3 regions of the Bradyrhizobium sp. CCGB20 genome follow, and region 1 is predicted to be linked to each of the others. Evidence: predicted binding sites of a transcription regulator. Region 1 holds the regulator's gene; each other region holds the start of a gene.

Region 1 (9,556 bases):
ATGTACGACCTCTATCCGGGCCAGCGCGTCACCGGCCAGCTCATGCTCGACCAGACCAACATCCTCGACCCCAAGCTCGACCTCAACCTGCTGCGCGCCCGCGTCGGCATGGTGTTCCAGAAGCCGACGCCGTTCCCGATGACGATCTACGAGAACATCGCGTTCGGCATCCGTCTCTACGAGAAGATCTCGAAGTCCGAGATGGACGACCGCGTCGAGAAGGCGCTGCGTGGCGGCGCGCTGTGGAACGAGGTCAAGGACAAGCTCAACGCCTCCGGCCTGTCGCTCTCCGGCGGCCAGCAGCAGCGCCTCTGCATCGCCCGCACGGTCGCGGTGCGGCCCGAGGTCATCCTGTTCGACGAGCCCTGCTCGGCGCTCGACCCGATCTCGACCGCCAAGGTCGAGGAGCTGATCCAGGAGCTGTCCGAGAACTACACGATCGCGATCGTCACCCACAACATGCAGCAGGCGGCGCGCGTCTCCGACAAGACCGCCTTCATGTATCTCGGCGAGCTGATCGAGTTCGACGACACCAGCAAGATCTTCACGTCGCCGACCGACCGGCGCACGCAGGATTACATCACCGGCCGGTTCGGCTGAGGAGACGGGACATGGGTTCTGAACATACCGCAAAGGCCTTCGATACCGACCTCCAGGAACTCACCCGCCTGGTCGCGGAGATGGGCGGGATCGCCGAGCGCATGATCGTCGATTCCGTCGACGCGCTGATCCGCCGCGACGTCGCGCTCGGTCAACGCGTCGTCGCCATCGATGCCGATCTCGACGCACTCCAGAAGAAGATCGAGGAGCGCGCCGTGCTCACCATCGCGCGCCGCCAGCCGATGGCTGTCGATTTGCGCGAGATCGTCGGTGCCATGCGCGTCGCGACCGATCTCGAGCGCATCGGCGACCTCGCCAAGAACATGGGCAAGCGCGTCGCGGCGCTGGAGACCGATTTCCATCCGCTCAAGCTGTTCCGCGGCCTCGAGCACATGACCGACCTCGTGCAGCAGCAGGTCAAGTCGGTGCTGGACGCCTATGCCGCGCACGACCTGCCGGCGGCGATGGCGGTGTGGAAGGGCGACGAGGAAGTCGACGCCATCTGCACATCGCTGTTCCGCGAACTCCTCACCTACATGATGGAGGATCCGCGCAACATCTCGTTCTGCATCCATTTGATGTTCTGCGCCAAGAACATCGAGCGCATCGGCGACCACGCCACCAACATCGCCGAGACCGTGTTCTACATGATCGAGGGACAGGCGATCACCGACAAGCGGCCGAAGGGCGACATGACGACCTTCGCCACGACGGTTCCGAATACTTAAGGAGCGACGACCCGATGGGCGCACGCATTATGGTGGTTGAGGACGAGGAAGCTCTCACCGAGCTGCTTCGCTACAATCTCGAAGGCGACGGCTATGACGTCGAGACGGTGATGCGCGGCGACGACGCCGACACCCGTCTCAAGGAGCACATCCCCGATTTGATCGTGCTCGACTGGATGCTGCCGGGACTGTCCGGCATCGAGCTGTGCCGGCGGCTTCGTACCCGCCCGGAGACCAAGCAGCTCCCGATCATCATGCTCACCGCGCGCGGCGAGGAGAGCGAGCGGGTGCGCGGACTTGCGACCGGCGCCGACGACTACATCGTCAAGCCGTTCTCGGTGCCCGAGCTGCTGGCGCGCGTGAAGGGCCTGCTGCGGCGCGCAAGCCCGGAGCGGCTCGCAACCGTGCTCGCCTATGGCGACATCGAACTCGACCGCGACAAGCGCCGCGTGGCGCGCTCGGGCCGGCCGATCGATCTTGGTCCGACCGAATATCGCCTGCTGGAGTTCTTCCTGGAGCATCCGGGCCGGGTGTTCTCGCGCGAGCAACTGCTCGACAGCGTCTGGGGCCGCGACATCTATATCGACGAGCGTACCGTGGACGTACATATCGGCCGCTTGCGCAAGCTGCTCAATCTCGGCCGCGAGCAGGACCCGATCCGCACCGTCCGCGGCGCCGGCTACGCGCTCGATGATCGCTTTGCGAAGGCAGAGCAGGCGTAGGGTTTGCGGCGTGACGTTGGCAGACTGATCCAGCGGGCTGCCGCCGCATTCTCCGGTGTCGTCCCTGCGAAAGCAGGGACCCATAACCACAAAGAGTGGTTTGGCGAAGACTCGGAGTGACCATCCCGCGGGATAAGTGCGCCTTGGGATTATGGGTCCCTGCTTTCGCAGGGACGACATCCGATTTGTTGAACCGTCTTAGCGCGACCACTGGCCGCGCGCTGATGACCTCAGCGTGGACCCGGCTTCGCCGGCGCGCGCCGGCGATCCGCTGCGGGCTGATACGCCACGCGCGAGTGCTGGGCGCAGTAGGGCAGGCCGGAGAGCGCCTTGCCGCCGCAGAAGAAGAAATCCGGGCTCGAGGGATCGCCGACCGGCCAGTGGCAGGTCGCCTCGTTCAGCTCCAGCAGCGACAGCCGCTGGCTCATCGGCACCACGTTGTCGTAGGTGACCGGTTCGGCCTCGACCTCGACCTCGAAGGCCTGCGCCAGCGCGGTGTTGCCGCGCGCGATCGGCCGGGTCACCCGCATCATGTGCTGCGCGGGACGCGCCTTGCGCGGCCGGGGCGCTGCGGACGAGGGGCTCTTTGCGCGGCCGGACAGGCCGAGCCGGTGCACCTTGCCGATCACCGCGTTGCGGGTCACGTTGCCGAGCTCAGCGGCGATCTGGCTGGCCGAAAGTCCGGCCTCCCAGAGCTTTTTCAGCTGCTCGACGCGATCATCTGACCAGGTCAAAACCGTCATTGCACCCTTTCCTCCGCCGGCGCCTGCCATCCTGGGGCCGCACAGCGAATGCCTAAGCTTCGAAAAACCCGTGCCGTCAGAATCCCTTAAGGCTCGCCGGGCGCGCCAGATGCGCCCGAACGCTTACGCCGGTACATGAGGACTTAGAGGATCAGAACTGCTGCACGAGATGTCGTATCTGACAAGCCAAACGCTACAATATGGCGTGACTCACGCGCAAGAGTCCGCCGACTCGCTTCCACATGTTCCGTCGCGAAAATACGCAAAATCACCACCGCAAGACTACGGATTCAGCATTTCGCGAGGCTTTCCAGGCGGCATTGACACCCGTTTCACCAGGCATAAGATGGTCCTGCGTGCCGCCCTTAAAAGGCGGCACGTTTCGTTTTCCGGGCCGGTCAATGGTGCGTTGCGCAATGCACGCTCACACCGTCCGCAACAATCAAGTGATCGTCATGACTAACAGCGCAGCGCCGCATTTGCTCCCCGTTTTCGCCAGGTCCGACCTCGGTTTCGAGCGCGGCGAAGGCTGCTGGCTGATCGCGACCAACGGCGAGCGTTATCTCGATTTCACCTCGGGCGTGGCGGTGAATGCGCTCGGCCACGCGCATCCTGCGTTGGTCAAGGCGTTGCAGGAGCAGGCCGCCAAGCTCTGGCACATGTCGAACCTGTTCCAGAGCCCGGATGGCGAGAAGCTTGCGGCGCGTCTGTGCAACGAAAGCTTCGCGGACTTCGTGTTCTTCTGCAATTCCGGCGCTGAAGCGCTGGAGGGTGTGATCAAGCTGGTCCGCCATCATCACTTCTCCAAGGGGCATCCGGAACGTTATCGCATCATCACCTTCGAGGGCGCCTTCCACGGCCGCACGCTGGCAACGCTGGCTGCGACGGGGTCTGCAAAATATCTCGAAGGTTTTGGTCCGCCGATGGACGGTTTCGACCAGATCCCGCACGGTGACATCGAGGCCGTGAAGAAGGCGATTGGTCCGCAGACCGCCGGCATCCTGATCGAGCCGATCCAGGGCGAGGGCGGCGTGCGTTCGGCGACCCCCTCCTTCCTCAAGGCGCTGCGCCAGCTCTGCGACGAGAAGGGCCTGCTGCTCGCGTTCGACGAGGTGCAGACCGGCATGGGCCGCACCGGCGATCTCTTTGCGCACAGGCGCACCGGCGTCACGCCTGACGTCATGTCGCTGGCGAAGGCGCTCGGCGGCGGCTTCCCGATCGGCGCGGTGCTGGCGACTGCGGATGCGGCTTCCGGCATGGGGCCCGGCTCGCACGGCTCAACCTTCGGCGGCAACCCGCTGGCGATCTCGGCTGCGAACGCCGTGCTCGACGTCATGCTCAAGCCCGGCTTCTTCGATCACGTGCAGAAGATGTCGCTGCTGCTCAAGCAGAAGCTCGCCTCCGTGATCGACCGTCATCCCGACGTCGTCAGCGAAGTGCGCGGCGAAGGCCTCCTGATCGGCATCAAGGCCGTGGTGCCCTCCGGCGATCTCGTCGCGGCGCTGCGCGACCAGAAACTGCTCACGGTCGGTGCCGGCGACAATGTCGTGCGTTTCCTGCCGCCCCTGATCGTCAGCGAAGCCGAGATCGAGGACAGCGTCGGGCGGCTCGAACGCGCCTGCACTGCGCTTGCGGGCACCAAGCGGGCGGCAAGCTGATGAGTAACTCCCCCAAGCACTTCCTCGATATCAACGAGCTGCCGCTGTCGGAGCTCAAGCGCATGCTCGCCGCATCCTCCGCGATGAAGGCGAAGCAGAAGGCGCAGCAGCCCGTGAAGCCGCTCGAAGGCAAGACGCTGGCGATGATCTTCGAGCGCCCCTCGACCCGCACGCGCGTGTCGTTCGACGTCGCGATGCGCCAGCTCGGCGGCGAGCCCATCATGCTCACCGGCGCCGAGATGCAGCTGGGCCGCGGCGAGACCATTGCCGACACCGCGCGCGTGCTGTCGCGCTATGTCGACGCCATCATGATCCGCATCCTCAATCACGAGGCCTTGCTGGAGCTTGCGGCAAACGCCACCGTGCCGGTCATCAACGGCCTGACGCGCCGTTCGCACCCTTGCCAGGTGATGGCCGACCTCATGACCTATGAGGAACATCGCGGCCCGATCGAGGGCCGGACGGTGGCCTGGACCGGCGACGACAACAATGTGCTGGCGTCCTGGGCCCATGCGGCCGAGCGCTTCAAGTTCAAGCTCAACGTCGCAACGCCGCCCGAGCTCGCACCGAAGAAGGTGATGCGCGACTTCATCAAGGCGACCGGGGCGTCGATCGTGCTCGGCACCGATCCCGAGGCCGCCGTGCATGGCGCCGACTGCGTCGTCACCGACACCTGGGTGTCGATGGGCGACAAGGAAGGCGAGCACCGTCACAACGTGCTCAAGCCCTATCAGGTCAATGCCAAGCTGATGTCGCTGGCCAAGCCCGATGCGCTGTTCATGCACTGCCTGCCCGCCCATCGCGGTGAGGAGGTCACCGACGAGGTGATCGACGGCCCGCAATCGGTCGTGTTCGACGAGGCCGAAAACCGCCTGCACGCACAGAAGGGCATTCTGGCCTGGTGTTTCGACGCGGTGAAGTAGGTTCGTCGGAGGCCGGCTGCCGACCTCACATAGAGCTGTCGTCCCTGCGAACGCAGGGACCCATACCGCGGAAGCTCTCTTGTGGCAGGCTGGCCGAGGCTAACAGTCTTCGCCAAACTGTAGCCTGTGGTTATGGATCCCGGATCGGCGCTCCGCTTCGCTACGCTTGTCCGGAACGACACTGAATTTGAGGCGGCCTGGTACGGTTCAACCTGCATCGGAACACACCACCCAGCGGCCCCTTCCATTTCCCGCCCTCCGACCCCAGATAGAGCGCCATGGTTTCCCAATCCCCTGACATGAATACCGGGCTCGAAGGCCCGGTTCGCGCACCATCAGCGGTTCCCATCGATGACGCTGTGCTGCCCTACGAGGTCGACGCGCTGGACGTGCGCGGGCGCCTGGTGCGGCTCGGTCCCGCGCTCGACGAGATCCTGACCAAGCACGATTACCCTGCGCCGGTCGGCAAGCTGCTCGGCGAGGCCATCGTGCTGACGACGCTGCTCGGCTCGGCGCTGAAATTCGAGGGCCGCTTCATCCTCCAGGCCCAGACCGACGGTCCGGTGTCGTTCCTGGTCGTCGATTACATGGCGCCGGATCGTCTGCGCGCCTATGCGCGCTACGACGCCGAGCGCCTCGGCGAGACAAAGGATTCCGGCACGCTGCTCGGTAACGGTCATCTCGCCATGACCATCGACCAGGGTCCCGACATGAGCCGCTACCAGGGTCTGGTCGCGCTCGATGGCGGCAGCCTGGAAGATGCCGCCCACGAATATTTCCTGCGCTCCGAGCAGATCCCGACGCGCGTGCGTCTCGCTGTCGGCGAGGAGTGGCGTTCGAGCGACGGCGGCAAGCATCGCTGGCGCGCCGGCGGCATGCTGATGCAGTTCCTGCCGAAGGCGCCTGAGCGCGCGCGGCAGGCCGATTTGCATCACGGCGATGCGCCCGAAGGCGTCGAGGCGCATGCTGTCGCCGAGGACGACGCCTGGGTCGAGGCGCGTTCGCTGATCGAGACCGTCGAGGACGTCGAGCTGATCGACCCCGAGCTCTCCGGCGAGCGACTGCTGTTCCGTCTGTTCCACGAGCGTGGCGTGCGCGTGTTCAATCCGCTGGTCCTGAAAGCGCAGTGCTCCTGCTCGCGCGATGCGGTCGCGTCGATGCTGAAGAGTTTTTCGCCCGACGACCGCGCCGCGATGGTCAAGGACGACAAGGTCGTCGTGACCTGCGAGTTCTGCTCGTCGGTGTACCAGTTCACGCCGGATGAAGCCGGCGTGGAAGGCGCGTAACAGCCGCGGTGCCGTAGCCCGGGTGAGCGCAGCGATACCCGGGATCCCACTCGCAAAGATCCCGGATTTCGCTACGCTCATCCGGGCTACGAGACCGTGCATTGACGGGCAGCACATCCTCCGTCATTGCGAGCGCAGCGAAGCAATCCAGAGTCTTTCCGCGGTGGCAGTCCGGATTGCTTCGCTGCGCTCGCAAGACGAGGTTGGGGAAGCTGCTCGCCAAGAACTCGGACATCGTAGGGTGGGCAAAGCGATGCGTGCCCACCAGCCCGCGCTAGTTCAACACCCGCTTGTTGTCCGGGCTATCCAGCGAGAACGTCGGCACGTCGATCTCGAAGCGTTCGCCGCTTTCGCTGACCATCAGGTAGCGGCCGGTCATGAAGCCCGAGGCGGTCGCGAGCGGCACGCCGGAGGTGTATTCGAAGCGCTCCCCGGGAGCCAGGGTCGGCTGCTCGCCGACCACGCCCTCGCCCCTGACCTCCTGCTGGCGGCCGGTGGCGTCGGTGATGATCCAGTGCCGCGTCTTCAGCTGCACGGTTTCGTCGCCGGAATTGGTGATGACGATGGTGTAGGACCAGAAATAGCGGGAGCGGTCAGCCGACGACTGCTCCGGAACAAAGTTCGGCTCGACGGTCACTTCGATCTGGCGGGTCACGGCGCGGTACATGGCCGCCATCATAACGAAAACCTGGCCGGGAACCAAACGCCCGCAAGCAGTTTTGGCGACATCGTGCCGCCAGAATTGCCGAGGAAGTAGACCCAATGTGATCCGGCCGCTTTGCGAGATAACGTCCGGACCTGTACACTCCTTGACACGTCGCGAATTGCGGAAGGGTTTCGGGCCCCGATGACCATTGCCGACCAAGTGACGGGATCGACGATCGCGGGAACCGCCCAACCTGTGGACGCCAAGTCTGCGGGGGCGAAGCCGCGCGCCACCGCGCCGGCCATCACGCTGCCCGCCATCGGCGAACGCGAGCTCCGGCTCGACCTGTTCCGCGGGCTCGCGCTGTGGCTGATCTTCGTCGACCATCTGCCGGCGAGCCTTTTGACCTGGTTCACGATCCGCAATTACGGCTTCAGCGACGCCACCGAGATCTTCATCTTCATCTCCGGCTACACCGCGGCGTTCGTCTACGGTCGTGCCATGCTGGAAAACGGCTTCGTCGTCGCCACCGCGCGCATCCTGCGGCGGGTCTGGCAGATCTATGTCGCCCATGTCTTCCTGTTCACGATCTTCCTCGCCGAAATCTCCTACGTCGCGACCAGGTTCGAGAACCCGCTCTACACCGAAGAGATGGGCATCATGGATTTCCTCAAGCAGCCCGACGTCACGATCGTGCAGGCGCTGCTGCTGCGCTTTCGTCCGGTCAACATGGACGTGCTGCCGCTCTATATCGTGCTGATGCTGGCGCTGCCCTTGATCCTGTGGCTGATGAAATGGCGGCCCGACGTGACGCTCGGCCTCTCGGTCGTGCTCTACGCGGTGACCTGGGAATACGACCTCTATCTGTCGGCCTATCCGAACGGCTTCTGGGCGTTCAATCCCTTCGCCTGGCAATTGCTCTTCGTGTTCGGCGCATGGTGTGCGCTCGGAGGTGCGCGACGCATGTCGCGCATCCTGGTGTCACGCGTAACGATGTGGATAGCGATCGCCTATCTGGTCGCGGCGTTTTACGTGACGCTGACCTGGTATGTGCCGCAGCTCTCCCACTTCATGCCGAAGCGGCTCGAGCAGTGGATGTATCCGATCGACAAGGCCGATCTCGACGTCCTGCGCTTCACGCATTTCCTGGCGCTCGCCGCGCTCACCGTTCGCTTCCTGCCGCGGGACTGGCCGGGCCTGAAATCGCCCTGGCTGCGGCCGCTGATCCTCTGCGGCCAGCATTCCCTGGAGATCTTTTGTCTCGGCGTCTTCCTGGCCTTCGCCGGCCATTTCATCCTGGCCGAGGTCTCCGGCGGCGCAGGCGTGCATGCGCTGATTAGTCTCTCCGGAATCCTGATCATGTGGGGCGTGGCGTGGGTGATTTCATGGTACAAACGCGTGGCTGACAAGAGCGGTGCGAAAACCAAAAACGCCGTCGGCAACGCCGATCTGGCGGGAGGGGGCTGATGAAGGCGAAGGTTCTCCTGAGCCTGGTCCTGCTGTGCGGTAACCTCGCCGCGCCCCTGGCGCGCGCGGGCGATGCTGCGTCGACTGCTCCGGCCGCGCCCCCGGCCTGCGAATTGCCGTCCTATCTGCTCACCACGGAAAGCCAGCTTCCCAGGGTCGCGGATGCCATCAAATCCGGCAAACCGCTCGAAATCCTGGTCATCGGCAGCCGCTCGACCACGATTCCGGCCTCCGAGGACAGCTCCTATCCGGCGCGCATGCAGGCCATCTTGAAGGACAGGCTGTTGCCGTCGGAGGCAGTGCACGTCTCCGTAGAAATACAGAGCAAGAAGACGGCCGAGGAGGCGGCCGCCACCTTCGTTAAGCTGTTGGAAGCAAAAAGGCCTACTTTGGTCATCTGGCAAACCGGGACGGTGGATGCTATCCGAGCGATCGATCCCGACGATTTTCGCGGCGCGGTGACCGAAGGGGTTTCCGCTTTGCAAAAAGCAGGGGCCGACGTCGTGTTGATGAATTTGCAGTACAGCCCGCGTACCGAAACCATGATCTCGGTGCCGCCCTATCTCGACAATATGCGGGTGGTGGCGCAGGAGCATGACATCCCGCTGTTCGACCGTTTCGCGATCATGCGGCAGTGGAATGATCAGGGTCAGTTCGACCTGTTCAGCCCGGCCCGCGGGCCAGAGCTGGCGAAACAGGTCCACGATTGCCTTGGCCGGGCGTTGGCACAATTCGTGATCGACGCAGCCCATCTGGAGCCGGCGCAGCAGCAAAATTGAGGTC
Region 2 (9,556 bases), 5.7 Mb from region 1:
ACAGTCTTCAGAATTGACGCCTCTTTGGCCATGCGGGAACCGGAACAATGCTCCGGCCCCGCGGTTGATGGCGCATGACAATCACTGGAGACATGAGGACATGAAAACCCGTCTTGCGATTTCGTTGGCTGCAGCGTCGCTGCTGGCGTCGAGCGCAGCCTTTGCCCAGTCGACGACCGAACAGGGCGCTAGGGACGGCGCGCGCGCGGGCGGCGACATTGGCGGTCCGATCGGCGCGATGGTTGGCGGCACCGTCGGTGCAGCCGTCGGCGCGGGTCTCGAAATTCCGAATGCGGTGCTCGGAGGAATTCCGCGTGATGATTCCGTCGTGATCCGCGAGCGCGTCGTGGTCGGCGAGCCGCTGCCTCCGACCGTGGTGCTGCGCCCGGTGCCGAACTACACCGAGTATCGTTATGCTGTGGTGAACGATCGCCGTGTGATCGTCGAGCCGCGCACGCGCCGCGTCGTCAAGATCATCGACTGATCGATCGGGACATAGGCTAGGAAGAGGGCCCTGCGGAGCGTCGCTCCGCGGGGCCTTAACTTGTGAGGGCCGAATTGGCGCGAAACCGGGTCATGACCCAATCTGCGGCGGCGGCGAGCGCAAAGCCGATGCAGGCGGTGCCGGCATCGACCAGAAAGTCTTCCAGCCGCGCATGCCGTCCCGGCGCCCAGAACTGCATCAGCTCGAGCGCGCCGATCAGGACCACCGCGGCGGCGGCGACGGCCCAGCGGCGATTGCGGTAGGCGAGGCCGAAGGCCAGTCCCACCAGGATGAAGGCGAGGGCATGCTCGCCGTCCTGGCCGAGGTCGGAATGGGGCCGCAGGCGGGGCGGGCCGAGGGTTGCGAAAGTGACGGCGGCTGCCAGCAGCCAGGCAAAAAAGCGGGCAAAAATGGACATCCGGTGCCGATAGCACGGATTTGCAACGGCCTGTTATGGGGGCCGGATCAGATCGCCGTGTAGTTAATGACGAAACGTTAAAGCGGCTCGCGCACGCCGAGGCCGTGCATGAAGCGTTCCCGGATCTGGACGGGATCTCGGCGGGTGGTGCCGACGCCCGGCTTGTCGTCGATGCGGACCGCGATCAGGCTCGGCTCGGAGGCGGACATGGCCTCGTCGACCAGGCGCTCGAAATCCTCCTCGTCCGCGGCCCAGGCGCTGTTGGCGAGTCCAGAAGCGGTGGCGATCCCGACGATGTCGGCCACACTCGCGGCCGGCGTCGGCTGCGCCCCGGTGATCTGGTAGATGCCGTTGTCCATCACGATCATGACGAGGTTTTTCGGCTTCAACGCCGCGATCGTCGAGAGCGCGCCGAGCTGCATCAACAGCGAGCCGTCGCCTTCGAGCGCGAAGACGCGGCGATCGGGCTGCGCCAGCGCGACGCCGAGCGCGATCGGGAAGGCGAGGCCCATGCTGCCGAGCATGTAGAAGTTCTGCGGACGATGGCCGGCGGCCCAGAGATCGAAATTGGTGTTGCCGATGCCGCCGATCACCGCTTCCTCGTGCTTGAGCCTGGCGATCAGGCGCGAGGTGACATCGAAGCGGTTCATGACCTTGGTGTTGCGGTTGTCCATCGCCGGCCTCACTTGTCGAAGGTCTTGCCGCCGGTGAGCAGCGGGTTGAGGATCAGCGCCACCGGCGCCTGCGTGGTGACGGCCTGCTTGATCGAGCGGTCCGCGATGAATTCGAGTTCGTCGAGCCGGGTGATGGTGTGGTGCTCCAGCGCGAGTGAATCCAGCACCGGGCGCATGGTGCGGCAGACCAGCGATTGCCCGTAATTGAACTCGCCGAGCGTGCCGCGTTCGGAGACGAACATGATCAGCGGGATCTGGTAGGGCACCGCAAGCGAGGCCAGCACGTTGGCGAGCGTGGCAAAGCCCGAGGTCTGCATCAGCACCGCGCCGCGCCGTCCGCCCATCCAGGCGCCGGAGATGATGCCGACAGCCTCCTCCTCGCGGGCGGTGGCAAAGGTCGTGAAGAAGGGATCCGCATGCAGGTTCTTGATCAGCGGCGTCAGCACGCGATCGGGCACGTAAGGGACCAGGCTGATCTCGTTCCGCTTCAAGGTTTGCAGGACGATGCCATGCCAGCTCTTGTCGCTGGATGTCGGTCCTGCCGAGGCCTGCTGTTCCGCAATCGCCATTGCGTTCTCCCTTGAGCCGCGCATGCTTCTTGGTTCTGGCCGTCGCGGCGATCTGCCGAACTTGACGTGGCAGGCGGGATTGTCAACATGTCCCGGCCGGCACGGTGATCTGCGCCAGACGGCCTGCCGTGGCCGGCACCGCCATGTCATAAGCGGCGACAACGAGAAAACGGGAGGGACGCATGGACGGGGCGCGGGTGCGCTGGCCTTGCGGGTCTCCATGAGAGAGCCGGAAGGGTCCTGATGTCCGTCAACAGCAAGCGCGTCTTCTACGTCAAATACCTGGCCAATCCGATCTATATCGACATCCTGAAGGCGCGGCCCGACGTCCGGCTCGACCGCATCGAGAACGAGAGCCCCGAAGACTTCTACGCGCCGATCCTGAGCGCGGCCCACGTCTATCAGATCGGCGCGGCCCGCGACGAGCTGGCCCCGCATTTTCATGTCGATGCCGCCTTCCTGAAGCGCACGCCGAACCTGCTGCTCGTCTCCAGCAATGGTGCGGGCTTCGATCCCGTCGACGTCGAGGCCTGCACGGACGCGGGCGTCGTGGTCGTCAACCAGTCCGGCGGCAACGCTCATTCCGTCGCCGAGCACGCGCTGGCGATGATGCTGACGCTGTCCAAGCGCATCATCCAGTCCGACCGCCGCCTGCGCCGCGAGCGCGACGTCAACCGCAACGACCTCGTCGGCAACGAGGTCGAGCACAAGACGGTCGGCATCATCGGCCTCGGCAATGTCGGCCGCCGCATCGCCGCGCTCTGCAAGGGCCTGCTCGGCATGACGGTACTTGCCTATGACCCGTATCTGTCGGCCGAGGTGATGGCCGAACGGGGCGGGGAGAAGGTCGAACTCGACGAGCTGCTGCGCCGCGCTGATTTCGTCTCGATCTCCTGTCCGCTCAACAAGGGCAGCCGCAACATGATCAGCGTGCGCGAATTCGGGCTGATGCAGCCGCGTGCGTACTTCATCACCACGGCACGAGGCTTCATCCACGACGAGGACGCGCTGCTTCAGGCCTTGCGCGACAAGCGCATTGCGGGCGCCGGCCTCGACGTCTGGTCCAAGGAGCCGCCGCCGCCGGAGCATCCGCTGCTCCAGTTCGACAACGTGCTGGCGAGCCCGCATACCGCAGGCGTCACGATCGAGGCGCGCCAGAACATGGGCCGCATCGCTGCCGAGCAGGTGCTCGAGACGCTCGACGGCAAACGTCCGCCGCGCATCATCAATCCCGAGGTGTGGCCGCGCTATGCCGAGCGCTTCAAGCAGGCTTTTGGCGTGATGCCCGGGTAGGGAGCGCGCGAAGTCCGATCGAGCTCCCATCGTTGGTTATCGGGATGAAAGCAGAAAGCGGCGCATTTTACCGATGGCGTGAGTGATCCCGTATGACTTGTCCTGTAGATCAGGGGACATGAGCATATTATCGATTGCGACATCCGGACTTTCCGCGGCGAGTTTGCGTGTGAACGTGGCCGCGAGCAACATCGCCAATGTCAGCACGACCGGCCCGCTACCTGCGTCAGGCGGATCAAGCGCGTCGGCCGGTGCCAGCAGTCCCGGCATTGGTCCGACGTTTCCCGCGGCCTACGTGCCGTTGCGAGTCGACCAGGTCTCCCAATCGAGCGGCTCGACACCCGGCGGCACGATCGCGACCGTATCGGCGGTGTCGCCGAGCTTTACCGCACAATCCGCCCCCGGCGCTCCCTTCGCAAACCAGGACGGCCTGGTCGCAGCGCCGAACGTCGATCTCGCCGGCGAATTCGTTGAGCTGGCGACCGCAAAGTACAGCTTCATTGCGAATGCGAAGGTCATTCAAGCTTACGCCGAGACGGAAGACACACTACTTGACATCAAGGCGTGATCGCTGACGTCGGGCCCTGTCTCGCCAGCCCTCGCTCGTCCGCCGCCACCGGCGCGACGCCGGGGTAGGGCCGCTACCCCAATTTTGTGCCGAGCTGCTTGAACACGGCCTCGCAGGTCATGAGATCGAGATGGCCGCCGCCGGCGTTCTTGAAGAACGTGATGTCGGACGGTGACGTGCGTCCCTGTACGCGACCGCCGGCGAGATCGTAGAGGTCGCCAAGAACATCAGCTTCACTGATCGCGCCGCTGGCGATCGGCTGCAGGATGTCGCCGACGCCGTGGAAAGCGGATTCACGCCTGTCCACGAAGACACGCGACAGCTTTGCTGCCTCGTCGTCTGCCTCGCGCGTTTGCGGCGTGTAGCCGCCGACCAGGTCCAGATGCGTGCCCGGTCGCAGATTGCGGCCATTGATCAGCGGCTGATGCGCGCGGGTGCAGGTGGTGATGATTTCAGCCTCGCGCGTCGCGGCGTCGAGATCAGTGATGGTATCCGCCTTGACACCGTCCGCCGCCAGTCGCTGCGCGAGTTCCGACGCGCGGTCCGGACTCCGGTTCCAGATCAGCACGCGTTGTAGCGACGGCCGCACGGTGCGATGCCCGCGGATCAGCCATTCGGACATCTCGCCGGCGCCGACGCAAAGCAGCGTCTCGGGATTGGGCGGGGCGAGCAGTTTCGTGCCCAGCGCGGAGTCGGCCGCGGTGCGCCAGTGCGTGATTTCGGTCCCGTCCATCGCCGCCAGCGGCCGTCCATTGGTGCCGTCGAACAGCACGCACACGGCCTGCACCGCCGGCATCTTTCCTTCCGCAAGATTGGCCGGAAAGCTGGTGAACATCTTGCTCGCCATGTAGCGCCCGGGATCGACGGCGCTGCGGATGACGTATTGCGCCTTCTCGCCGCCGAGAAAGGCATCCAGCACCTCCATCTTCGGCCGGCGGTGCGCGTCTTCCAGGGCGGCAATGAGGATCGGAAAGGTCAGAACTCTCGTCACTTCGGTATCGGAGACAAATTGCAAGGTGAAATCCTCATGGACGAGCGGCAGTTGCCCTTAGACCCGCGCGGCGAGTTCCGCAATGAATCTTCCGCCCGGGCTCCTTGGTTTTGATCCGCGTCAAAATCTCCTTCCCCCATCCGGCCCAAATGGGACTAGAGTGCCGGCGGGCAGGCCGGCGCAGGCAGGAGGTCCCATGTCAACTTATGTCGTCAGGTTCATGAAGGACGTGCTCGGCCAGTACGGCAGGCAGATCGAGGTTTGCCAGGGTACGCTCGAGATCGACGCCACCGACGAGAACGAAGCCACGGAGCGGGCGAAGGCAAAATTCTGCAAGGACCAGGCGTTGCACCACTGGTCGCTGCATGCCGACCGCATCCAGGTGAGACCGGCCGACTTTCCGTCGTGAGGCCTACCGGCCCGGCGCGATGAGCGGCGGGGGCGCCGTCGTTCCCGCGCCGAGGGATCGTTGCACCATCACAGTGTCGGACCAGCGGCCGTGGCGATAAGCGACGCCACAGAGCAGGCCGGCGCGCGCGAAGCCGAACTTCTCGTGCAGCGCCAGTGATGGCGCATTGTCGGCATCGATATAGCCGATCATCTGGCGGAAGCCGGCCGCCGCACAAGCGTCGATCAGTTCCTGGAGCAGAAGCCGTCCGACCCCGCGGCCAAGGTGCTCGTGATGGACATAGATTGAGTGCTTGGCCGTGTAGCGATAGGCCGGGCGTTTGCGGAATAGTACCGCATAGGAATAGCCGACCACCTCGCCGCGAAAGGTCGCGACCAGGTGCGGCAGGCGGGTCTGCTTCAAATTCTTGCGCCGGTCTCGCAAGTCGTCCGGTTCGGGCGCGCCGGTTCCCTCGACATCGCGCGGCACGCCATTGCGGACGTGATGGCGGTAGATCGCCAGCATCGCCTCGACATCGCTCTCGCGCGAGGGCCTGACCTGGACCGGTTCGTTGCTTGCGCGCGCAGCTGTTTCGTTCATCGGCACCTACTCGGCAACGACGTAAGTATAGAGCCCGATGCGGCCGTTCGCATCGATCTCCTTGTAGACGCCCTGGATTTCCACATCGAACCCCGGGAACGTGTTGAAGCAGGTCTCGAACATCTTGAGATAGTCCACCATGGGCTTGGCCCGTTCGGTCAGCCGCTCGCCTGGCACGATGGTGGCGATGCCCGGTGGATAGACCACGAAGGGCGTGGTGGCGATGCGGCCCGCGATCGCCTCGATCGGCAGATAGTCGACGTCGTTCTTGAACAGATAGCGCGCAGCATCGCGGGGCGACATCGCGATCTCAGGCATGTGCTCGGGCATGAACTGCCGGGCCTGGAGCGCGCTGACGTCGGCGGCGCGGAAGAAGCGGTGCATCTCGCCGCAGAGATCGCGCAGCCGCACGCCGGCGTAGCACGCTTGGCGCCGCTGATAAAATTCGGGGATGACGTCGGCCAGCAAGGCATTGTCGTCATGCAACCTTTTGAATGCGACAAGGCCCGAGATCAGCGTGCCGGCCTTGCTCGCCTCGACGCCAGGGGTGAGCAGGAAGAGCAGGGAGTTGAGGTCGTTCTTTTCAGGGACGATGCGGTTCTCGCGCAGATATTGCGCGACGACCGGCGCGGGGATGCCGTGCTCGGCATAGGCGCCGGTCGCGCGATCGAAGCCGGGCGTGAGCAGCGTCAGCTTGTTCGGGTCGGTCATGGCGAAGCCCTCGCTGAGGCCGGGGAAGCCATGCCAGGTGCTGTCGGGGGAGAGCTGCCACAAAACCGGATTGGTGGCGAGCTCGTCGGTGGAGAGGGTCTCCCAGGCGACGTTGTGCGCGGCGCCGGGGCGGCTGACGTCGGGAATGGCGATACGATCGGGGACGAAGGGTTCGAAGAACCAGCGCCGGTCCGGATTCTGCTCCTTCTCCTCGAACTCCCGGCGCATCGCGCGGATTTTTTTACGCAGCTCGATACCCAGCCGAATTGTATCGTCCCACAGCACTTCGCCCGATCGCCCCTTCATCATCTGCGCACCGACATCCAGCGATGCGAACAGCGGGTAGAAGGGGGAGGTCGAGGCGTGCTGCATGAAGCTCTCGTTGAAGCGGCGATGCTCGACGCGCCGCTTCTGGCCGCGGATGTGGCGGTCCTTGATGTGGATCTGCGAGGCCTGCGAGAAGCTCGCGAGCTGCTTGTGGGTGGACTGCGTTGCGATGATGCCGGGCGCTTCCGGCGGAAGGTTCGCCAGCCCCATGGCGAAGCGGCCGGCATAAAGCGGGTGGAATTTCATGAAGCCGGCCCAGGCCTCGTCGAACAGGATGTATTCGCAGAGGTGGCCGATGCGCTTCAGGATCATCTCGGCGCTGTGGATCGAGCCGTCATAGGTGCACTGCTCGACCACGGCGACGCGGAACGGCCGTTCCTTGCGCCAGGCCTCCTTGTCCGTAACCAGCGGATGGTTGCGAATCGCCTCGCGCAGGGCCTTTTCGTCGAGCATGTCCCAGCGCATCGGGCCGATCAGGCCCCAGGCATTGCGAATGGTCGGCACGTAGATCGGGATGCCGCCATTGATCATCAGCGCGCCGTGATGGGCAGCCTTGTGGTTGTTGCGGTCGAACAGCACGAGGTCGCCGTCGGTGACGAGGGCGCCGAGCGCGACCTTGTTCGAGGTCGAGGTGCCGTTGAGCACGAAATAAGTCTTTTCCGCACCAAAAATCTGGGCGGCTTCCTTCTGCGCCTTCAGCGCGGGTCCCTCATGGGTGAGGAGATCGCCGAGATCGAGCACGGAATTGTCGAGGTCGTCACGGAACACGGATTCTCCGAGATGCTCGACGAAGACCCGGCCGATCGGGCTGCGGTTGTAGAACACGCCGCCATTGTGACCCGGACAGGTCCAGAGCTGGTTGCCTTCCTCGGCATAGTCGACCAGGGCGCCGAAAAACGGCGTCTTCAGCGTCTCGGCATATTGCTTGAGCCGGCTGATCAAATTCTTGGCGATGAAGGTCGGCGTCTCCTCGGACAGGAAGACGTAGCCGTCGATGAAGTCGAGCACCTCGACCGGCAGGTCCTCGAAGCGCTTGCGCCGGATCAGGAGGATGATCGGAAAGTCGAGGCCGCGGCGGCGCATCAGGTTGATCAGCGCCGAGGTCTTCCCTTCGAGGCCCTTCTTGCCCCAGTCCACCACCATGCAGCCGATCGCGGCGTCGGTCTGCACCGCGATCTCGGCGTCCTCCAGTCTGCGGGCCCGCACGACCTCGAAGCCGGAGCGCTGGATCTCCTCGATGATCTGGTTGAACCGGATGCCTTCCAGGTCGTCGGCGTCGAACACAGGCGCGGCAAACAGGAAGTTGAAGCGCTTGAAATAGTCCATGGCGTGTCCCGAATATGCGGAGACTGGCAGGTCTCGGCACTTTCGATGACAGTTCTATGACAGTGGCGCAGATCGACCTCCGCCGAGTTGGTGAGGGAGCGGGAACAGCTACCGTTTCGCCTCGCCGAACACCACCGTCGGCACCGCGCGGTTGACGATCTCGCGCAGTGCAAAGCTCGATTGCACCCTGGCGACGCGCGGCAGGCGCGACAGCTCGGTGCGATGGATGCGCTCGAAATCCTGGATGTCGCGGGCGAGCACGATCAGGATGTAGTCGTCGGTGCCGGACATCAGGAAGCATCGCACGACGGAGGGGCATTTCACCACCTCGGTCTCGAACGCCTTCAGCGCCTCGTCGCTCTGGCTCTCCAACGCGATGCGGACCAGCACGGTCGTGGTGAGGCCGAATTGCGCGAGATCGAGCGCAGCCTGGTAGGCCTGGATGTAGCCGTCGTCCTCCAGCGCCTTCTGCCGCCGCGCCAGCGCCGTGCTCGATAGCCCGACCTTGTTGGCGAGGTCGGTGTGGCTGGCCCGCGCATTGGTGGTGAGTTCCGCGAGGATGGCGAGGTCTTTCCGGTCGAGGGCCAAGGTTTTGTTTCCAGCGTGAAAGGGCACTTCCGCGACCGAAACCGGCGCGCACATGACGAAACTAGCGGATATTTGCACGAAACCAAACCGGCCACGCCGTTACGATCATGGGGGAATCAAAAGGAGCTGAAGATGCGCGTCGGTGTGCCCAGGGAGATCAAGGTGCAGGAATATCGCGTCGGGCTGACGCCGGGCGCCGTCCGCGAATATGTGGCGGCCGGGCATCAGGTGACGGTCGAGACCGGTGCCGGTAGCGGCATTGGTGCTTCCGACGACGTCTATCGGCGGGCAGGGGCCGCCATTGCCGAGAGCGCACGCGATATCTTCGCGACCTCCGAGATGATCGTGAAGGTGAAGGAGCCGCAGAAAAGCGAATGGGCCCAGCTCCGCGAAGGCCAGATCCTGTTTACTTACCTTCATCTTGCGCCGGATCCGGAACAGGCCAAGGGCCTGCTCGCTTCCGGTTGCACTGCGATCGCCTATGAAACCGTCACCGACGCGGCCGGTCACCTCCCCCTGCTTGCGCCGATGAGCGAAGTCGCCGGCCGCCTCGCCATCGAGGCCGCCGGCGCCGCGCTCAAGCGATCGGCCGGCGGCCGCGGGCTGCTGCTCGGCGGCG
Region 3 (9,556 bases), 3.8 Mb from region 1:
GTATCGCCTGATCCCGTCGGCGTGGAATCCGACGATCTGATTGAAGTTACAGATTTGCGTGAAACAACAGGCCGCCATTTGGCGGCCTGTTCGTTTTTGCGGCGGTGGGCATCCTGCGGAACTCCCTGCTTAAACAAAAATGTCGAAAACAACCCCATGCACAGTAGAAATCGCAAGCGGTTCCAGAGATTAGGTTAAACCGAATAAGAGTTGCGCCGTCGGGCAAAACACGGGTATGGTGGCATAGTGGGCAGGCACGGCGGGTAGCGGCTTTTGATGTTGCCATGAGGCCCACTGGTCCCGGATTACGCTGCGCTCCATCCGGGCGACGGGCTCGACCATCTGCTTTCGAGAAACTCAGCGTTTCCAAACCGGACCGGTTCATGCACTTGCATCCATTGGTTCGGATGGCTTAAGTGCCGCCCGGCACTTCCCCCTCAAGGTTTCAAGGACACCCCATGGCCTACAACATCGTCGTGATCGCCGGCAGCCTGCGCAAAGACAGCTTCTCGCTGAAGATCGCCAACGCCCTCGCAAAGCTCGCGCCGGCATCCCTCAAGCTCGAGGTCGTCACGCTCGCGGGGATCTCGTTCTTCAACCAGGACCTCGAGGGCGCGCCGCCGGCGGACTGGCTTGCCTTCCGCGAAAAACTCCAGAAGTCGGATGGCGTCATCTTCGTGACCCCCGAATACAACCGCGCGATCCCGGGCGTCCTCAAGAACGCCATCGACGTCGCCTCGCGCCCCTATGGCAAGAGCTCGTTCAACGGCAAGCCGGTTGGCATCGTCTCGAATTCGCCGGGCCCGCTCGGCGGCGTCAGCGCGGCCAAGACGCTCCAGAACATCCTGCCGGGCATCGCCGGCCCGATCATGCAGCAGCCGGAGATCTACCTGAATGCGGTCGGTGACGCCTTCGATGCGGAGGGGACCCTGACCAAGGAATCTCTGAAGCCCGTGCTCCAGGCCTATATCGACGCGTTCGCCGCGCACGTGGCGAAGCATCACGGCTGAGGCCGAATTCCCCCGCGGCCGCAAGGGAGATCCTCATCCTGAGGAGACCGCGCAGCGGTCGTCTCGAAGGATGGCCGCGGGCGAGAGGCCTTCATGGTTCTCCCGGCGATGCGAAGCATCGTCCGGAGACGGCGCTTCGCGCCTCCTCACCATGAGGGTTGGGCGGGGAGGGCTTAAATTAGCACTCCCTTAACCAACCTGTCCCATCTTCCCAAGATGGTCTCACGCGCGCGTCTGAAATCGATCCTGACCGGCCTTGCCCTCTACGCGATGGCGGTCGCAATCGTCGGCTATTTCGGCGTCAACGCCTATACCGGCAAATACGGCCTCAACGCGCGCCAGGAACTCGACCAGGAGATCATCGCGCTGACCAGCGAACTCGCCCAGCTCAAGCGCGAACGTGCGCGGAGCGAGCAGCGCGTCTCGCTGCTGCGCACCTCGCGGATCGATCCTGATATGCTGGACGAGCGGGCGCGTTACCAGCTCGACTATGTCAATCCGCATGATCTCGTTCGGATGATCCCGGCGAAGTAGCGTTTTTCGCTGCATTCGAAACCGGCGTCGAAAGCCGCTACCAGAATCCGGCAGGCGAGTTTCAATTTTACCGAAAGTCGTAGACCCGGAACCGGACCGCTGCCTTGACGGCGGCACCACGACGGGCTCATGGCTTTTGGCCGCCGTCGCCTGAGTTGACGCAGATCAACCGGACCGTGCCAACGCCGCCTAGACTGCCACCCGGAGGAAACAGTGATGAATGGGCCAATGTCCCGGCATCACGCGGCCCGTGTCGAGGCCGCCATCGCGTCAGGCCAGGCGGCACGGTCCGCGCTCGTGGCCTCGTGGCGCCGTTCCTCCAGATTGCATCATCTCGATCCCGCCGGCCGTGCCGCGCCGATGCGGCTGACCGAAGCCGAGCTGCGTCAGGCCCGGGAGCGCATTGCGCCGCTGCTGGCCGCCGCACAGGGCGCGATGGACCGGCTCTATCAGGCGGTCGGCGCGAGCGGCTGCTGCGTGCTGCTCGCCGACGGCGAGGGCGTACCGGTCGACCGCCGTGGCACACCGGCGGACGATGCGACGTTCCAATCCTGGGGCTTGTGGACCGGCGCACTCTGGAGCGAGGAGCATGAGGGTACCAACGGCATCGGCACCTGCGTCGTCGAGCAGCGGCCGCTGACGATCGACCGCGACCAGCATTTCTTCACCCGCAACACGCTCCTGAGCTGCACCGCCGTTCCGATCTACGACCACGAGGCGGCCTTTGCCGGCGTGCTCGACGTCTCCTCCTGCCGCGCCGACCGCACCGATGCGTTCTCCAGCCTCATCGCGCTGGCGGCAGGTGAGGCGGCGCGGCGCATCGAGGCTGATCTGTTTCGCCGCGCCTTCGCCCATGCCCGCATCGTGCTGACGCAAGGCGCAGACGGCCAGTCCATCGGCCTCGTCGCGGTCGACGCGGACGATCTCGTGATCGGCGCGACCCGGTCTGCGCGGGCGGGGCTTGGGATCGCGCCCGGCCGTGCTTTGCAGCCGGTGCCCGCGGCCGACTTGCTCGGCGGCGAACCCGCGCGTGACCATCTTGCCGGCGGCCAGCGCGCGGTGCTGCAGCGGGCGCTGCTGCGCGCGGGCGGCAATGTTTCGGCCGCCGCCAAGGCCCTCGGTGTCAGCCGCGCCACGCTGCATCGGAAGTTGAAGCGGTTCGAGCTGAAACACTGAGTTCTATCCCCTCATGGTGAGGAGACCGCGAAGCGGTAGTCTCGAACCAAACAGGCCCCACTGCATCCGCAGCCATCCTTCGAGACGCGCGCAAGGGCGCGCGCCTCAGGATGAGGTCGGAGTATGTAGGTGCAGCTGCATCACCTGTCGCAGAACTGCGACAGGTCGGCCCCGACATCGCTCCCGCCCGGGCTGACAGACAAACTCTCCCGCGACATCGTCGGCACAAGTCGCGACCACGCGACGAATTGCGCAAACAGCAAAACTCGGGAGTGATCAATGAACAAGGTGGAATTCCTCGGCGTCACGAAAGTTCCCTTCGCTGAACGCTATGACAATTTCATCGGCGGGAAATTCGTCGCGCCGATCTCGGGCAAATATTTCGACAATGCCTCGCCGGTGACGGGCCAGATCGTCTGCAAGATCGCGCGGTCCGACGCGCAGGACGTCGAGGCCGCGCTCGATGCGGCGCATGCGGCCAAGGCCGCCTGGGGACGCACCAGCGTCGCCGAGCGCGCCGCGGTCCTGAACCGGATCGCCGACCGCATGGAGGAGAATCTCGAGCGCCTTGCGGTTGCCGAGACCTGGGACAACGGCAAGCCGATCCGTGAGACCCGTGCCGCCGACCTGCCGCTCGCGATCGATCATTTCCGCTATTTCGCCGGGGTGGTGCGCGCACAGGAAGGCTCGATCGGAGAGATCGACCACGACACCATCGCCTATCATTTCCACGAACCGCTCGGCGTTGTCGGCCAGATCATCCCCTGGAACTTCCCGCTGCTGATGGCGTGCTGGAAGCTCGCGCCGGCGCTCGCCGCCGGCAATTGCGTCGTGCTCAAGCCCGCCGAGCAGACGCCGGCCTCGATCATGGTCTGGGCCGAGATCATCGGCGATCTCCTGCCGCCCGGTGTCCTCAACATCGTCAACGGTTTCGGCCTTGAAGCGGGCAAGCCGCTCGCGTCGAGCCCGCGGATCGCGAAAATCGCCTTCACCGGCGAGACCACGACGGGCCGGCTGATCATGCAATATGCCAGCCAGAACCTCATTCCCGTCACGCTCGAGCTGGGCGGCAAATCGCCGAACATCTTCTTCAACGACGTCACCGCCGAAGACGACGATTTCTTCGACAAGGCGATCGAAGGCTTCGTCATGTTCGCGCTGAACCAGGGCGAGGTCTGTACCTGTCCGAGCCGGGCGCTGGTCCACGCCGACATCTACGACCGCTTCATGGAGCGGGCGCTCAAGCGCGTCGCGGCGATCAAGCAGGGCGACCCGCGCGAGGCCGACACCATGATCGGCGCGCAGGCATCCGGCGAGCAGCTCGCGAAGATCCTCTCCTATATCGACATCGGCAAGCAGGAGGGCGCCAAGGTGCTGGCGGGCGGTGGCCGCGCCGAGCTCGCGGGCGATCTGTCCGGCGGCTTCTATGTCCAGCCGACCGTGTTCGAGGGCCACAACAAGATGCGAATCTTCCAGGAGGAGATTTTTGGGCCCGTCGTCTCGGTCACGACCTTCAAGTCCGACGAGGAGGCGCTCGCGATCGCCAACGACACGCTCTATGGCTTGGGCGCCGGTGTCTGGAGCCGCGATGCCAACCGCTGCTACCGCTTCGGCCGGGCCATCCAGGCCGGCCGGGTCTGGACCAACTGCTACCACGCTTACCCTGCGCATGCCGCGTTCGGCGGCTACAAGCAGTCGGGCGTCGGTCGCGAGACCCACAAGATGATGCTCGATCACTACCAGCAGACCAAGAACCTGCTGGTCAGCTACAGCCCGAAGAAGCTCGGCTTCTTCTGATCGGGCGAGGCGGCGCCAATGTGGCGCCGCCTTCGTCATCCCGCTGTCAGAGAGTTGAGACAAGACGAGGGGCCGAGCTATCCAGCTCGGCCCCTTTGGCATGCGAGGCGATGCCAGGCAGACGACGGAGGCATGGCCATGAAGCGCGATTTTTCGGCACGGAAGCTGCGCGTTGGAGCGATGTTGTACGGCGCGGTGGCCCTGGCGTTGCTGGCGCCGTCGATCGCCTTCGCGCAGACTGGTCCGGCGCCATCAGGCGCCAAGCCCTTCCTGACCGTCGATGGAAAGCCCCCGCTGATCCTCGGGCATCGCGGCGTGCCGGGACTGGTGCCGGAAGAGACCGAGGCATCCTATGACCTCGCCGCAGCCCTCGGCACTGATGCGCTCGAAGAGGACCTGCACCTCACCAAGGATTGCGTCCTGGCCGTGCGCCATAACCCTTGGCTGAGCGACAACACCAATGTTGCGGATGTCGCGAAGACCAATGCCGCTGTTGCGGCCCGCAAGCGCACCGTGCCCGGTGTGCGCGTCAAGGCCCCGTCGGCCACCGGCGTGCCTGCCGACTACCGCACGGATCTGACCGACCCGGCCGATCCCAAATCAGTGCTGAAGTCACTGATCGTGGATGGCGAGGACCATACCAACGACTGGTCGATCACCGATTTCACCATGGCCGAGCTGAAGCAGTGGATCGCCGGCACCACCTATGACGCCGCCAATGAGCGGCCGAAAGTTTTCAACGGCAAGCTCCCGATCATCAGCTTCCAGGACGTCATCGATATCGCCAAGGCGAAGAGCAAGGAGACCGGGCGGTCCATCTTCGTCTACCCGGAAACCAAGAATCCGACCTGGAACAATGCCCAGGCGATCGCCAATGGCTGCGGCGCGCCCGGCGGCCGCCCGTTCGAGGATGCCTTGATCAAGATCATCAAGGACAACGGACTCAATACGAAAGACGCTCCCATCCTTGTTCAGAGTTTTGAGCCCGGCAGCCTGAAATATATGCGCAGCCATGGTCTTCAGACGCGGCAGGTCCAGCTCATCGACGGCAACGGTATCGACTTCAGGAGCGGCAAGGTCTTGCTCAACAACATCACCAACTCCCGCCCGTTCGACTGGACGGTTGCAGGTGATCCGCGCCTGTATGATGCGATGCTGACGCCTGAGGGCCTTGCCGAGATCAAGACCTATGCCGACGGCATCGGCCCGTGGAAGGCCTACATCGTTCCGCTCAAGATTGCGCCGTGGAAGGACAGCAACGCCGACGGCACACCCTACAAGGGATCGACGCCGGACGCTTCGACGCAGGAGGCGACCAGCCTGATCGCCGACGCGCACAAGCTCGGCCTGTTCGTGCACGTCTTCACCTTCCGGAACGAGAAGAAATATCTGGCCGCCGACTATCGCGGTGATCCCAGCCTTGAATATCTCAAATTTTTCCGACTTGGCGTCGATGGGGTCTTCACCGACTTCACGCATACCGGCGTTGCCGCCCGCGCAACGTATTTGCGAGAGCTCGGCTGGTAGGCGAAACGGCGAATCGGACCGGCGCTCTCGTTCGGATCCGAACGTAACCGTGTCTGATTTTCGCTGCGTTGGTTGCTTGCACCCGCTGCGCGGGCGGGGAGCTAATGTTGCCCAATCAAGCCTAAAGGTTTTGCAAAGTTTCGGCCACGTTGCACTGCGGCATAATGAAAATCGTGCCATGCCGCCGCGGTGCTTTCCAAGGGCGTTTGACTTGGGTTAGAGAGGGCTGAAGTTTTCTCTGACCCGGAATTCCCATGGCCGCACCCAAGAAAGCCGCCGCAGGCGCTGCGCAGGACAAGACCGACGGCGGCTCGCCCCCGGAATTCACCAAGGAGCAGGAACTCAAGGCGCTCCGCGACATGCTCCTGATCCGGCGGTTCGAGGAGAAGGCCGGCCAGCTCTACGGCATGGGCGCGATCGGCGGCTTCTGCCATCTTTATATCGGCCAGGAGGCCGTGGTGGTCGGCATGCAGATGGCCCTGAAAGAGGGCGATCAGGTCATCACCGGCTATCGCGATCACGGCCATATGCTCGCCACCGGCATGGAGGCCAATGGCGTCATGGCCGAGCTGACAGGCCGGCGCGGCGGCTATTCCAAGGGCAAGGGCGGCTCCATGCACATGTTCAGCAAGGAGAAGCACTTTTACGGCGGCCACGGCATCGTCGGCGCGCAGGTTTCGCTGGGCACCGGTCTCGCGTTTGCCAACAGCTATCGCAGTAACGGCAACGTCAGCGTCACCTATTTCGGCGACGGCGCGGCCAACCAGGGCCAGGTCTATGAGAGCTTCAACATGGCGGAGCTCTGGAAGCTGCCGGTGATCTACGTCATCGAGAACAACCGCTACGCCATGGGCACCGCGGTCTCGCGCGCCTCGGCGCAGCAGGATTTCTCCAAGCGCGGCGCGTCCTTCAACATTCCCGGCATGCAAGTCGACGGCATGGACGTCCGCGCCGTGAAGGCCGCGGGCGAGGAGGCGGCGGCCTGGTGCCGCGCCGGCAAGGGCCCCTACATCCTGGAGATGCAGACCTACCGCTATCGCGGCCACTCGATGTCCGACCCCGCAAAATACAGAACGCGTGAGGAGGTCGAAAAAGTCCGCCACGACCAGGATCCGATTGAGCAGGTGCGCAACCGCCTGCTGGCCGCCAAGGTCAGCGAGCAGGATCTGAAGGCGATCGACGCCGAGGTGCGCGACATCGTCAACGCATCTGCCGACTTTGCCCAGCATGACCCCGAGCCGGATGCCGCCGAGCTCTGGACCGACATTTACCGCTGAACGCGCGCAAGCTTTCTTTTGGAGTCGATATGCCAATTCAAGTGCTGATGCCCGCGTTGTCGCCCACGATGGAAAAGGGCAACCTTGCCAAGTGGCTGAAGAAAGAGGGCGAGACGATCAAGTCCGGCGATGTCATCGCCGAGATCGAGACCGACAAGGCGACGATGGAGGTCGAGGCGACCGACGAAGGTACGCTCGGCAAGATCCTGATCCCCGAAGGCACCGCCGACGTTGCGGTGAACACGCCGATCGCGACGATTCTCGCCGACGGTGAAAGCGCCGCTGATCTGGCCAAGGCGCCTGCGCCGGCCAAGCAGGAGAAGGCTGCGGAAGCAGCTCCTGCCGCCGCAAAGGCCGAGGCACCTGCACCCAAGGCTGCGCCCGCGCCGCAGGCCGTCGCTGAGCCCGATCCGGAAGTCCCTGCCGGCACCGAGATGGTGACGCAGACCATCCGCGAAGCCTTGCGCGACGCCATGGCCGAAGAGATGCGCCGCGACGCCGACGTCTTCGTGATGGGCGAAGAGGTCGCCGAATACCAGGGCGCCTACAAGGTGACGCAGGGGCTGCTGCAGGAATTCGGCGCCAGGCGCGTCATCGACACGCCGATCACCGAGCACGGCTTTGCCGGCATCGGCGTCGGTGCCGCCATGACCGGGTTGAAGCCGATCGTCGAGTTCATGACCTTCAACTTCGCCATGCAGGCGATCGACCAGATCATCAACTCCGCGGCCAAGACGCTCTATATGTCCGGCGGCCAGATGGGCTGCTCGATCGTGTTCCGCGGGCCGAACGGTGCCGCCGCCCGCGTCGCCGCCCAGCACAGCCAGGACTATTCGTCCTGGTACTCCAACGTGCCGGGCCTCAAGGTCGTCGCGCCGTTCTCGGCCGCCGATTACAAGGGGCTGCTCAAGGCCGCGATCCGCGACCCCAACCCGGTGATCTTCCTCGAGAACGAGGTGCTCTACGGTCACACCGGCGAAGTGCCCAAGCTCGACGACTTCGTGATCCCGATCGGCAAGGCGCGCATCGTGCGCGCAGGGAGCCACGTCACCATCATCTCCTGGTCGAACGGCATGACCTACGCGTTGAAGGCCGCCGACGAGCTCGCCAAGGACGGCATCGAGGCCGAGGTGATCGATCTGCGCACGCTGCGTCCGATGGACACCGAGACCATCATCAACTCGGTCAAGAAGACCGGCCGCGCCGTGACGGTGGAAGAGGGCTGGGCCCAGAGCGGCGTCGGCGCCGAGATCGCCGCGCGCATCATGGAGAACGCCTTCGACTATCTGGATGCGCCGGTTGCGCGCGTATCCGGCAAGGACGTGCCGATGCCTTATGCGGCGAACCTGGAGAAGCTCGCGCTGCCCTCGGCGGCGGAAGTGGTCGAGGCCGCCAAAGCCGTCTGCTACAGGTAGATCATGGCGGGCCCGAAGGAGCAGCCACTGCCGCCCGACGTCATGACCCGCGATGACGCGGTCGAGATCCTGCGCGTGTTCGTGCTGGACGGCGGGCTGTCGATGGCGTTCCAGCGGGCCTTCGAAGAGCCCGACATGTGGGGCCTGCTGCTGGTCGATCTCGCCCGCCATGCCGCGCGCGCCTATGCGCGCGAGAGCGAATACACCGAGGAAGACGCGTTGAACCGGATCCTCGAGATGTTCCAGGCCGAGATCGAGCGTCCCACGGACACCGGCACCACGACGCCGCGCGGCAAGGGGCACTGACCGTGGCGATCGAATCCCGTCACTTCGATTTCATGCTGGAGGCGATCCGCGAGGCGGAGGCTTCGATCGCGCAGGGCGGCCTGCCGATCGGTGCCGTGCTGACGCGCGGCAACGAGATCATCGCCCGCGGCCACAACAACCGCGTGCAGGAGAAAAACGTCATCCTGCACGGCGAGATGAGCTGCCTGCGCGAAGCCGGCGTGATCTCGTTCCACGACACCGTCATGTACACCACGCTGTCGCCATGCTCGATGTGCGCCGGCGCACTTGCTCTGTTCAAGGTCCAGCAGGTGGTGATCGGGGAATCCGTCACCTTCCCGGGCTCGAAGGACATCCTCGACAAGTTCGGCATCCCCTGGATCGATCTTGCGGACGACCGCTCCATCACCATGATGAAGAACTGGCGTTCCAATCCTGCCAATGAGCGCCTGTGGCAGGGCGACATCGGCAACTAAACCTGGTCTGTTCGTCCTCGCTTCCGGGGACGACGTTTTGAGAAGTTCTTCGTGAGGTC

Evidence for each region. The regulator PhoB, encoded in region 1, activates phosphate uptake and scavenging genes when phosphate is short. The targets are predictions, from matches to a motif close to TGTCATNNANCTGTCAT.
Region 2: the regulator PhoB is predicted to act here: its motif matches at 8,395-8,411, upstream of NLM15_RS14780 (Orn/Lys/Arg decarboxylase N-terminal domain-containing protein).
Region 3: the regulator PhoB is predicted to act here: its motif matches at 4,551-4,567, upstream of NLM15_RS23605 (glycerophosphodiester phosphodiesterase family protein).

The regions. Positions count from the first base shown of each region.
Region 1 covers NZ_JANADN010000001.1:8,925,616-8,935,171, reverse strand. The annotation lists gene pstB (phosphate ABC transporter ATP-binding protein PstB) at 1-600, shown strand, start outside; gene phoU (phosphate signaling complex protein PhoU) at 612-1,328, shown strand; gene phoB (phosphate regulon transcriptional regulator PhoB) at 1,343-2,050, shown strand; gene NLM15_RS42135 (GcrA family cell cycle regulator) at 2,281-2,793, opposite strand; gene NLM15_RS42130 (aspartate aminotransferase family protein) at 3,249-4,451, shown strand; gene argF (ornithine carbamoyltransferase) at 4,451-5,374, shown strand; gene NLM15_RS42120 (Hsp33 family molecular chaperone) at 5,653-6,660, shown strand; gene apaG (Co2+/Mg2+ efflux protein ApaG) at 6,935-7,327, opposite strand; gene NLM15_RS42110 (OpgC domain-containing protein) at 7,508-8,773, shown strand; gene NLM15_RS42105 (SGNH/GDSL hydrolase family protein) at 8,773-9,552, shown strand.
Region 2 covers NZ_JANADN010000001.1:3,200,884-3,210,439, forward strand. The annotation lists gene NLM15_RS14735 (DUF1236 domain-containing protein) at 101-484, shown strand; gene NLM15_RS14740 (VanZ family protein) at 540-902, opposite strand; gene NLM15_RS14745 (thiamine pyrophosphate-dependent enzyme) at 980-1,576, opposite strand; gene NLM15_RS14750 (thiamine pyrophosphate-binding protein) at 1,585-2,145, opposite strand; gene NLM15_RS14755 (hydroxyacid dehydrogenase) at 2,389-3,438, shown strand; gene NLM15_RS14760 (flagellar basal body rod protein FlgC) at 3,557-4,006, shown strand; gene NLM15_RS14765 (ornithine cyclodeaminase family protein) at 4,080-5,021, opposite strand; gene NLM15_RS14770 (hypothetical protein) at 5,194-5,406, shown strand; gene NLM15_RS14775 (GNAT family N-acetyltransferase) at 5,410-5,985, opposite strand; gene NLM15_RS14780 (Orn/Lys/Arg decarboxylase N-terminal domain-containing protein) at 5,992-8,349, opposite strand; gene NLM15_RS14785 (Lrp/AsnC family transcriptional regulator) at 8,458-8,937, opposite strand; gene ald (alanine dehydrogenase) at 9,070-9,556, shown strand, end outside.
Region 3 covers NZ_JANADN010000001.1:5,102,553-5,112,108, reverse strand. The annotation lists gene NLM15_RS23630 (MBL fold metallo-hydrolase) at 1-40, shown strand, start outside; gene NLM15_RS23625 (NADPH-dependent FMN reductase) at 459-1,010, shown strand; gene NLM15_RS23620 (septum formation initiator family protein) at 1,227-1,544, shown strand; gene NLM15_RS23615 (GAF domain-containing protein) at 1,761-2,720, shown strand; gene adh (aldehyde dehydrogenase) at 3,000-4,517, shown strand; gene NLM15_RS23605 (glycerophosphodiester phosphodiesterase family protein) at 4,656-6,044, shown strand; gene pdhA (pyruvate dehydrogenase (acetyl-transferring) E1 component subunit alpha) at 6,299-7,321, shown strand; gene NLM15_RS23595 (pyruvate dehydrogenase complex E1 component subunit beta) at 7,351-8,736, shown strand; gene NLM15_RS23590 (DUF5076 domain-containing protein) at 8,740-9,042, shown strand; gene NLM15_RS23585 (nucleoside deaminase) at 9,045-9,497, shown strand.